Regions from separate parts of the Paenibacillus sp. FSL M7-0420 genome, predicted to be linked through region 2. Evidence: predicted binding sites of a transcription regulator. Region 2 holds the regulator's gene; the other holds the start of a gene.
What was found. The regulator LexA, encoded in region 2, represses DNA repair genes until DNA is damaged. The targets are predictions, from matches to a motif close to CGAACATATGTTCG.

Region 1: a site for LexA is predicted at 2,411-2,424, ahead of MKX51_RS22425 (ImmA/IrrE family metallo-endopeptidase). Genes of this name have one in related genera too.

Annotation. Positions count from the first base shown of each region.
Region 1 is NZ_JBBOCJ010000001.1:5,260,859-5,266,004, forward strand. Features, by position in the region: gene MKX51_RS22400 (glycosyl hydrolase) at 1-874, opposite strand, end outside; gene MKX51_RS22405 (NucA/NucB deoxyribonuclease domain-containing protein) at 1,037-1,477, shown strand; gene MKX51_RS22410 (hypothetical protein) at 1,606-1,752, shown strand; gene MKX51_RS22415 (hypothetical protein) at 1,800-1,955, opposite strand; gene MKX51_RS22420 (YjfB family protein) at 2,125-2,301, shown strand; gene MKX51_RS22425 (ImmA/IrrE family metallo-endopeptidase) at 2,445-2,987, shown strand; gene MKX51_RS22430 (hypothetical protein) at 3,080-3,244, shown strand; gene MKX51_RS22435 (undecaprenyl-diphosphate phosphatase) at 3,255-4,058, opposite strand; gene MKX51_RS22440 (hypothetical protein) at 4,249-4,488, opposite strand; gene MKX51_RS22445 (hypothetical protein) at 4,665-4,883, opposite strand.
Region 2 is NZ_JBBOCJ010000001.1:3,928,873-3,934,018, forward strand. Features, by position in the region: gene MKX51_RS16620 (FixH family protein) at 1-102, opposite strand, end outside; gene MKX51_RS16625 (HAD family hydrolase) at 383-1,168, opposite strand; gene MKX51_RS16630 (hypothetical protein) at 1,204-1,731, opposite strand; gene MKX51_RS16635 (DUF896 domain-containing protein) at 1,779-1,988, opposite strand; gene MKX51_RS16640 (LysM peptidoglycan-binding domain-containing protein) at 2,098-2,514, opposite strand; gene lexA (transcriptional repressor LexA) at 2,712-3,338, shown strand; gene MKX51_RS16650 (L,D-transpeptidase) at 3,527-3,865, shown strand; gene MKX51_RS16655 (hypothetical protein) at 3,945-4,163, opposite strand; gene MKX51_RS16660 (hypothetical protein) at 4,278-4,499, opposite strand; gene MKX51_RS16665 (hypothetical protein) at 4,591-4,950, opposite strand; gene MKX51_RS16670 (hypothetical protein) at 4,966-5,146, opposite strand, start outside.

The DNA of each region.
Region 1 (5,146 bases), 1.3 Mb from region 2:
CTGGCGGAGGAAGCTCTCCGTTCTCGCCGATGGCGATCAGCTTGCCGCGCCCCAGGTCCCAGAGCGTATCATGATGGCTTGCCTTGTAATCCCCCTCGAAAATATCCGCCGCCAGCACATCCACTCTGCCGCTGCCCGGATAATATTTCGCCGGCTCCTCACTATTCTTGTTCTTGGCATTCGGACTCCACACCCACAGAAGATTGTGCAGCTTATGATAGACGGTGTACCGCTGGAACATGATCTCCCAGAGGGTCACGAAGGAGGACTTCTGCCCCCACCAGAACCAGCCGCCGTTCATCTCATGATAAGGTCTCCAGAGGACGGGGACACCGGCGTCATTGAGCTTTTTCAGGAAAACAGCTACCTTATCGAGCTCGGCAATCAGCGCGGTATATTCGGGGGTTCCGGGTGTGATGTACTTGCTGAAATTAGCTTCGCTGAGGCTCATAGAGACATTCGTCCAGGCGGGTGCGCTGCCCGGCAGGTTGGCATGATAGGTCATCGCTACGATGCCCCCGGCCTTGTGCCAGCGGATCGCACTGTCGGTTACGCCCTGCCGCTGACTGCTGATAAGCTTCTCCGTCTGGCCGCTGATCGGCCCCATCTCATAACCGTGTAGTCCGGCATAGCTGCCAGCCGTAATCTTCAGCTTGTTGTTGATATCATCCGGGCTCTCCAGGTAATCATGCTGACCGCTGATCATTCCCTGGCCCTGCAGCCAGTACAGCGTCTCCAGCAGCTTCCGTGCGGGAGCTCCCAGCTCCGCGTCAGCTGGAGCCATTTGTATTTTGCGAAAAGCCGCTTGCCACTGCACATCACCAATCAGCCGCGAGGCCGAATCCAGCAGGTCCCTGAGATTGCGCTGTTCCACATTTTCCACCATCCTTTTCATTGTGTTTGTACATATTATGACGAATTATGGAACTTCAGCACGGCAGATGCACAGAATTCGGGCTGTCACAATCCGGTATTCTTACGCTATACTATTCTGGGCACAGGCCTTATACCCATACCAACCTACAAAGGAGCAGATATGAAAGCCAAAAAGTCCATCATCAGTCTCATCATTATCGCCCTGCTAAGTCTTGCCGCCTACCTGCTGGAGGAGAACGGGCAATGGCTGCCGCAGACCCCTTCTGCGAATCCTTCGGAGGTCGTGAAGCTGAAGTTCCCGGCAGACCGCTACCCGGAGACCGCAAAGCACATCCAGAAGGCCATCCGCAAGGGAGAGTCAGCGATCTGCACCATCAACCGCAAGGACGCGGAGGAGAACCGCAAGGCGTCTCTGAAGGGAGTCCCCACGAAGAAAGGCTATGACCGGGACGAATGGCCGATGGCCATGTGTGCAGAAGGCGGAGCCGGGGCGCATATTGAGTACATAACGCCCAGTGATAACCGCGGAGCGGGAAGCTGGGTCGGCAATCAGCTGGAGGCGTTCGCTGACGGTACGCGTGTGGAGTTTATTTTCAAATAAGCCGGCATGTGGGGGATGTTATTCAATTTCACCGCGATACAGCGTAGAATGAAATGGGATAATATAACTTTGATGGAGAGCCGGAAGTGTTCTATATCTGTTATCGGGGCAAAAGGCTGTACGGCCCTATGTCCGAAGCTGAAGCCTTACAGGAATGGTTCGCGCTTGCAGGAACAATCAAAGAACTCTATATCATTGAAACCGATGCAGCTACAGGCAGAATCAAACGCCAGATCGGGCCAACGGCCCGTGCTCATAAGAAGAAAAAGAAATAGCCCTATCCGGCACAGGCCGGACAGGGCTACACTGGCTATTGGCGATTCTAGAACAAACAGGCTTTAGTGATGATAACCAGCAGAATGAACAGAACCAGAATGGCACCTGTCGAAGTCCAAGGGCTTACTACCGGAACGATTGGAGGTCCCTGATTCACTCCACCTACGTTATTTCCACAACCGCAACCATACTCTGCTCCCATAATTAATTCCTCCTCTTGAATATTGAATACAGCACAGAATATGTGGAATTCCGCCCCGTTGCATGGGCCAATTGGCAAAGAAATACCATTCACCTAACGGACAGGCGTCCAATGGTCGATATAGAGTATGAAGCAATAGCTTCAAAACAAATGGAGGGAGGAATGCCGGATGGATATTGCTGCATTATCCGTAGTGATGAGCCAGTCATCCTTACAGCAGGCCGCAGGGCTGCAGGTGATGAGCCTTGCCAAGGAGCAGGCGCAGAGCAGCGCCCAGGATATGGTTCAGATGCTGAGTCAGGCCACGCACCCCACCTTGGGAAAAACACTTGATATTCGGGCGTAATTCCTTTATGCTTACATACATAGGAACACCCGTTCCATATTTCAGCCGGTGAAGAGTACGCGCTGAACTGCTGCTTAGCCCTTACGGGCTTTTCTTTTGGCCAATAACACGAACATACGATCTTATATCTGGGGTGATTGATTATGCAAGGCTATTATCAGATGACCGCTTTGGAGAAATGGACAGAGGATCTGTACCAGCGCATAGGCATCCGCAAGCCGTCTGACATCTCCATCGATTACATAGCGAAGCGGCTCAATATCTGGGTACACTATCTGGATGTCAGAAGCAAGGCGATTGAGGCTGCGGCCGGAATGTACAGCATGTTCATCGACAACCGTCTTCCTCCCGAGCTGCAGCGGCTGGAATTCCTCCACGAGCTCTGTCATCTGCTGCGGCATGCCGGCAAGTCTACGCTTATGCCCGGAGTGTTCACGCAGGCGCAGAGAGATGAATCCGACCGGTTCATCCTGTATGCCTCCATGCCCTATAGTATGATCTCAGCGAATACGCTGCCCGAGCTTCGTGAGGATGCCGTTGCCGAGCTGGCTGTAGCGTTCCAGGTACCCGTCCCACTTGCTCTGCAGCGGATCGATCAGATCCAGAGACGAATTTTCCAGGGGCAATTAATGGCTGTTATGGAACGTAACGAAGACAGAAATATCATCCACAGACATATTCGCTAAGCAGTGCGGGGATAATACGCTATAGACCCGGAGGGCGGAGATTCCCCTCTAACACAGGGTTAGATTCTACTGTAAAGGGGATCACCATCGACATGGAAGCTATGCAAGTGATTCAATTACTGCTGACTCATCCGGAATACAGCGTGGATGCCGTCCACCCCGAGATCCCGGATTTTGTCGGCATTGAGACGATTGAAGTGGACCACGAGACCCAGACCTTCTCCATCCTGCTGCAGGAGCCTAAGGAATACGGCTGAGTGCAGGATTTTACAGAATAACAATTACATAGAATAGCCCCGCTAACACGAACCGGTACAGCGCGAACCATTCCAGGCGTAGCCGCTTAATCAGCTTGATGAACGTGACTACTGCAATCATGGCTACGAGGAAGGACGTCACGAACCCGATAAGCATCAGGGTCAGCGCATCTGAACTGAGTAGATCCCTGCTGTCATACAGGTCAAGGAGGCTTGCTCCGAACATCACCGGCACTGAGATCAGGAAGGTGAAGTCCGCAGCGGCTTTCTGGCTGGTTCCCAGCAGCAGACCGCCTGAGATCGTCGAGCCGGATCTTGAGAAGCCGGGCCACAGCGCCAGACACTGGAACAGCCCGATGCCGAAGGCTTGTTTATAATTCAGACCGTCCACGGTCTCTGCCGTTACGGTACTCCTGCTGCGTGCGGCGAAGATCATCAAGAGACCACCAGCAATCAGACCAATGAGGACCGGCTTGGGGCCGAATAGCTGGCTCTTGATCGTGTCCTTGAATAGTAGATAGATGATTAACGCTGGTACCATGGCCAGGATCATATGAATTGCATTCAATCCCTTACTCTTGGCGAAATCCATCTTAAGCATATTCACGCCAATGTTCACATACTTCTTCCAATACAGCAGCAGCACGGCCATTACCGCACCTAGCTGGATTACGATTTTGAAGGTAACCGCAGCCTCCCCCTCGAAATCCAGCAAATCCCCTGCCAGGATAAGGTGCCCGGTAGACGAGACCGGCAAGAATTCAGTCAACCCCTCAATAATCCCTAATATGATTGCTTTGATAGCTTCAGTCACTGGTGAATAGCCCCTTTCGGAAGTGAATCAATATATTTCCAGTATAAGAGGCAGGAAGGAAATTCCCCATCGTTTGACCTTACAATAACGGATTAGGTGTGACATAAATGTCATGTGGCGTTGTGACCACAAAAAAGCCACCAAGCTACTGGTGGCAAAATTTCATTATGCTCTATTCGTAAAATAGCCGCTATGCTAATTGTGTAATAACAAGATGTGCTGAAACGGGTCTTGTTCCTCCGGCAAGAGGAGTAATTGTAAGTGCAGCGGCATTTCCGGCAGGATTGCGAACGGTTAGAATACTGTTAATGACCGTTGTTTGCACGATCGCCATTTCTACGATTTGTGAGGTACCTGTTGCCCGCCCAACTACGGTATAAGCGAGATCTGCACCATTTAAAGTCAAGATTAGTTGTCCGGCTTCGTCCACGCTAACCTGAAACAGCACCTGATACGTCCCAATAGCCGCTAAATTAAAAGAACTCGGTCCGGTACGGGCAATCGTTGTCCCGCTGGTAGGGCCATCTTGAGGAAAGCTTACATCTGTGCCCGGCGCTACCGTTGCCGTATTATCAGAAGGCATCAGAGCAAAGAAATCAGCAAATCCTAATACCCCTCCCGCCGTTCCTGTTGCCCCGGTTGCTCCTGTTGCCCCGGTCGCTCCTGCAGCTCCTGCGGCTCCTGCAGCTCCTGCAGCTCCTGCCGCTCCGGCTGGCCCAGTGGCTCCTGTTGCTCCAGCCGACCCTGCAGCTCCTGCCGCTCCGGCCGGACCAGTAGCTCCGGCAATGCCTTGTGGCCCAATCGCTCCCGCCGGACCAGGTTCACCCTGAGGGCCCTGGGGACCTATGAGGCCCTGGGCTCCCGGAACTCCCTGCGCCCCTTGAGGGCCGACAGGCCCCGCTGCTCCCTGGGGGCCTATCGCTCCAGGTGGCCCGGGCACACCTTGGGGGCCTTGGGGCCCTGGAGGCCCGCCGGCAGGTCCCGGAGGACCTGCTGTTCCCTGGGGACCTCTTGCCCCCGGGATTCCCGGTATGCCCGGGGAGCCCTGCGCTCCTTGGGGCCCTGTGGGACCAATGACGGTTGGAGTA
Region 2 (5,146 bases):
AGCATGCATCTGCATCTCATCTTCCTTATTCCCCGAGCATCCGGCTAGCGTCATCCCCATTATAATGCATATAAGTCCCCTGCGTATCCTTGGCTTCATCATCTGAAGTCCTCCCGGTTCATTAGGTAGATTCTTCTTCATCCACGAACATATCAATTCTATATTACAATGAAAGTCAGATCGCTACTCTTCTTATTATACACATTTTATTCAATTTGCCTTAAAGAAGCTGCAGGATTCACTCGTGAACATGAGAATAGTCATATCTTTTATGGTGCGCACTTGGGTTTTCAAATAAAAAAATAAAGAGCAACAATTCTCCAGTGACGGGAGGACCGTTGCTCTTTGACCTTTTACAATTTTAAAAACACAGATGTTTCAATTATAGGGAGTCTACAAGCGGCAGTAGCTCGGAGAGATGACTGATCTGGTAATCCGGCGTAATCTCCGGGTCCGCAGCTTTTGCGTTGCGGTTGATCCAGACCGTGGTCAATCCGGCAGACAAGCCGCCAAGAATATCTGTCGTAAGCTTATCGCCCACCATTATCCCTTGCTCTGGAGTAATATCCAGCAGTCCGAGCGCATGCTCGAAGATTCCCTTGTCCGGCTTGCCTTTGCCGAAGCTTCCTGAAATTACAATGTGGTCAAAATACGGAGTAAGCTCCGGCACACCATCCAGCTTCTCCTGTTGAAGTGCCGGGCAGCCGTTCGTCAGCAGCAGCAGCTTCACCTTACCGCGCAGTTCGTTCAGCACCTGAAGTGTCTCCTCATAGATATAGGGACGGCTACGGCGCTCTGCGGCGAACTTGTCAGCCAGCTGTGCAGCCAGCGCTTCATCCTCTACCCCGAGTGAGGCCAGGCCGCGGCGCCAGGATTCCTTACGGTAGACAGGGGCAAGCTGTTCCAGTTGACGGAACTCCGGCTGCTCACCGGCAGTAAAGTTCGCCCACAGCGCTTCATACGGGTTAATACCGATCAGCTTCGTGAACGGATACGTCTCATAGGATTCGTACAGTGTACGAGCTTCCCTGCGAACAGCAGCTTCAAGCTCCCCGGGATCAACGGAATCTCCAGCATGCTCACAAGCATAGCGGAAGGCTTCTTCCACACTGCGGTCATCCCACAGCAGAGTATCGTCAAGGTCAAATAGTACGGCGGTAATCGGCATTTGTTCTTCCACTCCCTATATGCTGGTCTGTCTTCCTATTCGTGCACAACCTCAATGTTGTTGTTCTTGGCGAACTGCTCCAGGCGTTCCCCCATCGCAGCGGTGTCATATCGGTTAATCAGCTTGGAGAAAATCCACTGCTTGCGCTTACCCTTATACTTAATAGTAACTACACTGCGCGATAAAGTGATCTTTTCAATATCCGCCGCAGCCAGGAAGCGTTCGCGGTTGTATTTAATAGTAGAGATACGCGCACGCTCAACCTTAAGGAAGGGACGGCGGAAGAACAGCAGCGCAGCAAGCAGGAAGTACAGCACTACACCCAGCCAGTTGGCCAGAATCCCGCTTCCTTTGGCTTCGTCAATTGAGCCGACCACCCAGAACATGATGCCAAGCAGCATCAGTACAACGGGGAATACAATATTGCGGCCTTTGAAAATATCGATGCTTTTCGCAGCAGTCTTAGTGCTGGAAGTGTAAATGGAGTCCTTCCCCTGCTTCTTTCTTTGCTGGTTAATTTGCTTGGTGTTGCGTTGAACCATTCTTTCCCAAGAACGGGCCATGTAAGTTCCCCCTAGTCATCCTGTATTATCTATGAAAAGGCAACCGGCTAATGCTTAAGTCCGTTATTGCCCTCTTCATGCTCCGGATTGTCCACAATTTCGATAGTATCAAGCTGGGCCCGAAAGTTAGTGCGGATATTCCCCAGGTAAATCTCGCGGAGCTTGGCTCGTTCAGCCAGTTCCTCTTCATTCAGGCCGCCGTTCTTAGCTTTGCGTGCCAATTCATTGATGCGTGCGACCAATTCGTCAATATTCAATACGTTTCCCTCCCTCTAAATTCATTTTAACTTTGCCATGAGAAAAAGAGCTTGTCAAGGTCTACCCCCTGAAAGCTCTCTGAGTCGATCATTAGCATGACACATTCCTTCAATATACAGGTAAAGTGAGAATATCTCCGGCCTTAATGACGCTGTTCTCCAAATGATTACTCTTCATTATTCCTTCTATATATACGGCTGTCTTCATGTCCTCAGGCTTGTTGCTTAACGCAATACTCCATAAGGTATCCCCGCGTTCGACTACAATCCGCTTATCCGGCTTCATCGACGAAACCGAACCGGCAAAAACATTCCCCACCACAGTGAATCCCGAAATAACAAGCATCAGCACCAGAACCAGCTTCATCAGGCTGACCTGACGGAATAGCGATGATAGCGCAGCGACACTATGAAGAATCGCGTCCTTGATCTTGGTTACATTACTATGAGCAGTTGGATTACCGGGAGCGGACACCTTGATATCCTCATTATTGTAGATGCTGTTGTATGTACTATACTTTAACATGATTATCATCCTCCAAACACATGTTCTTGCTTTCGAAAATAATATAACACGAACATGTGTTTCGATCAATAGTTTTTTCGGAACATTTGTTCTCTTTATTTCCGTTCTCTTATTTTCCTCATTTTAGAACTTATGTTTGTACGAACGGAAGTTCTATGTTATAATTTTCCCAAACATAGTATATGGGGTTGATACCGATGTCAAAGATTTCTAGTCGTCAGCTGGCGATCCTGGAATTTATACGTAATGAAGTCCGCAGCAAGGGTTATCCTCCGTCCGTCCGCGAGATTGGCGAGGCTGTCGGACTGGCCTCCAGCTCCACCGTGCATGGTCACTTGGACCGGCTTGAGAAGAAGGGCCTGATCCGGCGTGACCCAACAAAACCGCGTGCCATTGAATTACTCGGCCAGGAAGATTCAGAGAATGTGCATCAATTCGTCCAGACCGTTACCCGCATCCCGGTAGTGGGTAAGGTTACAGCTGGTGTTCCTATTACAGCAACAGAGAATATTGAGGATTACTTCCCGTTGCCTGCTCATTATGTAGGTGATAACAAGGTATTTATGCTATCTGTCCTTGGTGACAGTATGGTGGATGCCGGAATTATGAACGGGGATTATGTCATCGTGCGCCAGCAGCAGACTGCCGACAACGGCGATATTGTTGTAGCGATGACCGAAGAAGATGAAGCAACTGTCAAGACCTTCTACAAAGAACGGGATCATATCAGGCTGCAGCCGGAGAATCCGGCGTACGAGCCTCTCCGCCTCAACCGCGTTACAATTTTGGGCCGGGTCATCGGATTATTCCGCGATATCCACTAATCTACTCCCCGCTTAAGAACAGGCTGCTCCGCACCATGCGAAGCAGCCTGTTTTATGTTCATTTTACTTCGTGTAGTGGCCAAAAAGCTGTATACAAACATTTGTTCGCATTCGGCTTTTTGGCCATTTTTTCTGCGAACCGCTGCATAGCTCCGCACATATCCTGTTACAAAGGAGTGCTGATCTGTATGCCCAATTACCGAATTATCGTCGATCTGTCACAGCGCATGCTGTACCTGCTGGATAATGACGTTGTCACCAGAGGCTTCCCTGTCGGCATCGGCAAAATGTTAACCGTCTCGCCTGTAGGCGAATACACCATCATTAACAAACAGCCCAATCCGGGCGGTCCGTTCGGTGCCTTCTGGATGGGACTGTCCAAGCCGCATTACGGCATCCACGGAACCAATGACCCATCCTCCATCGGCCACATGGTCTCACACGGCTGTATTCGAATGTATAACGCAGATGTTCTGGCTCTAGCCGCCCTCGTTCCCATAGGTACCCGTGTCACCATCCGGGAATAGGAACGTCGCAAAAACCCTTGAGACGCCAGATTGCGCCCCAAGGGTTCCTGTGACTCCTATGAATTAGAGAGGATACAGACTACAGTACACTTCTCAACAGACGGATAGCCACCGTATTCAAACGAATGGCCTCGCGGATCGATTCTCTGGCTGCCAGCAGCTCTCTTCTGGCCCGCGAACCTCTAGGCACTCTACGCAGATTCTCATTGATTTCTTCCAGTCTCTCCAGCAGGACAGCCCGCTGTGTCAGCAGGACATTAATGGCTCTGCGAATCCGGTTACGTTCTCTTTGGTTCATCTTTACACCTCTTTTACACTTGGATAGTATAAGAGATGCCAAGAATGGCTCCAAAGATTGTGTGATTCGGCAGTAATGTTAGTTAGAGCTGCAGGTAGTGGGCAGCGAATCTGCTTACTTCTTGTTCAATCGTACCCGGAATTCAAATTCATCGCGTCTATAAGTCATTCCGGCCAGCACAATGTACTCCGGTGTCCATTTCTGTACAGGTCCGGCATAATCAGCAATCACATGCGGTTTGCCATCAACCAGCTGAACGACGTAGACCTGTACCTGTGCCAGTGCGGCAGCGAATAGATCAGCATCACTGGACAGTACTTTATAAGCCGTATTCAACTTCGTTCCTCCTTGTTCCACAACCATATTAAAGATTCCGTCTCGAATCTATTCAATTATACCGGGTCATGGAACAATATGTAAACCATATTTACAGCTTAATAAAAAGGATTTTGAACAATCCGATATACTTCTTCGTGGCCCCGCCATCCCGGGTAAAAAAATTGGTATTCTTAAGGTCTGGTACACTGAATACTGAGAACAAAATGTAGTTATCCCTCTCGGTCAAAGACTCAATTACAGGCTGGGCCACCACTTTGCTAATTCCGTCGCCTATTTCCTGATCAATCGTATTCTCCAGATTCTTTACAGAATATTCACTGAATGCTTCCTTTCCCGGATTCGTAACCGCCATCACAATCAGAACAAGGATAAGGACCAGTAACGACTTACCGCCCGATCTCCTGCGGACTCTGCGTGCAGGGCTTGGCGTATCATAACGCGAATTCATTCTTTTCCCCCTCTACTACAGAATATATAGTATCTCTTGCAGCATGACCCCCAGCGGATTCAACATCATCCGGTACACGAAGAGCATCCCACTGCTAATACCACTGCCCCCGACATCCATGCTGCTCCAATCCCACAACGGCAGAGCCGGCGCATCCAGCCCATATTGCTCCATAAGCCTAGCTTGGGTCTCCGCT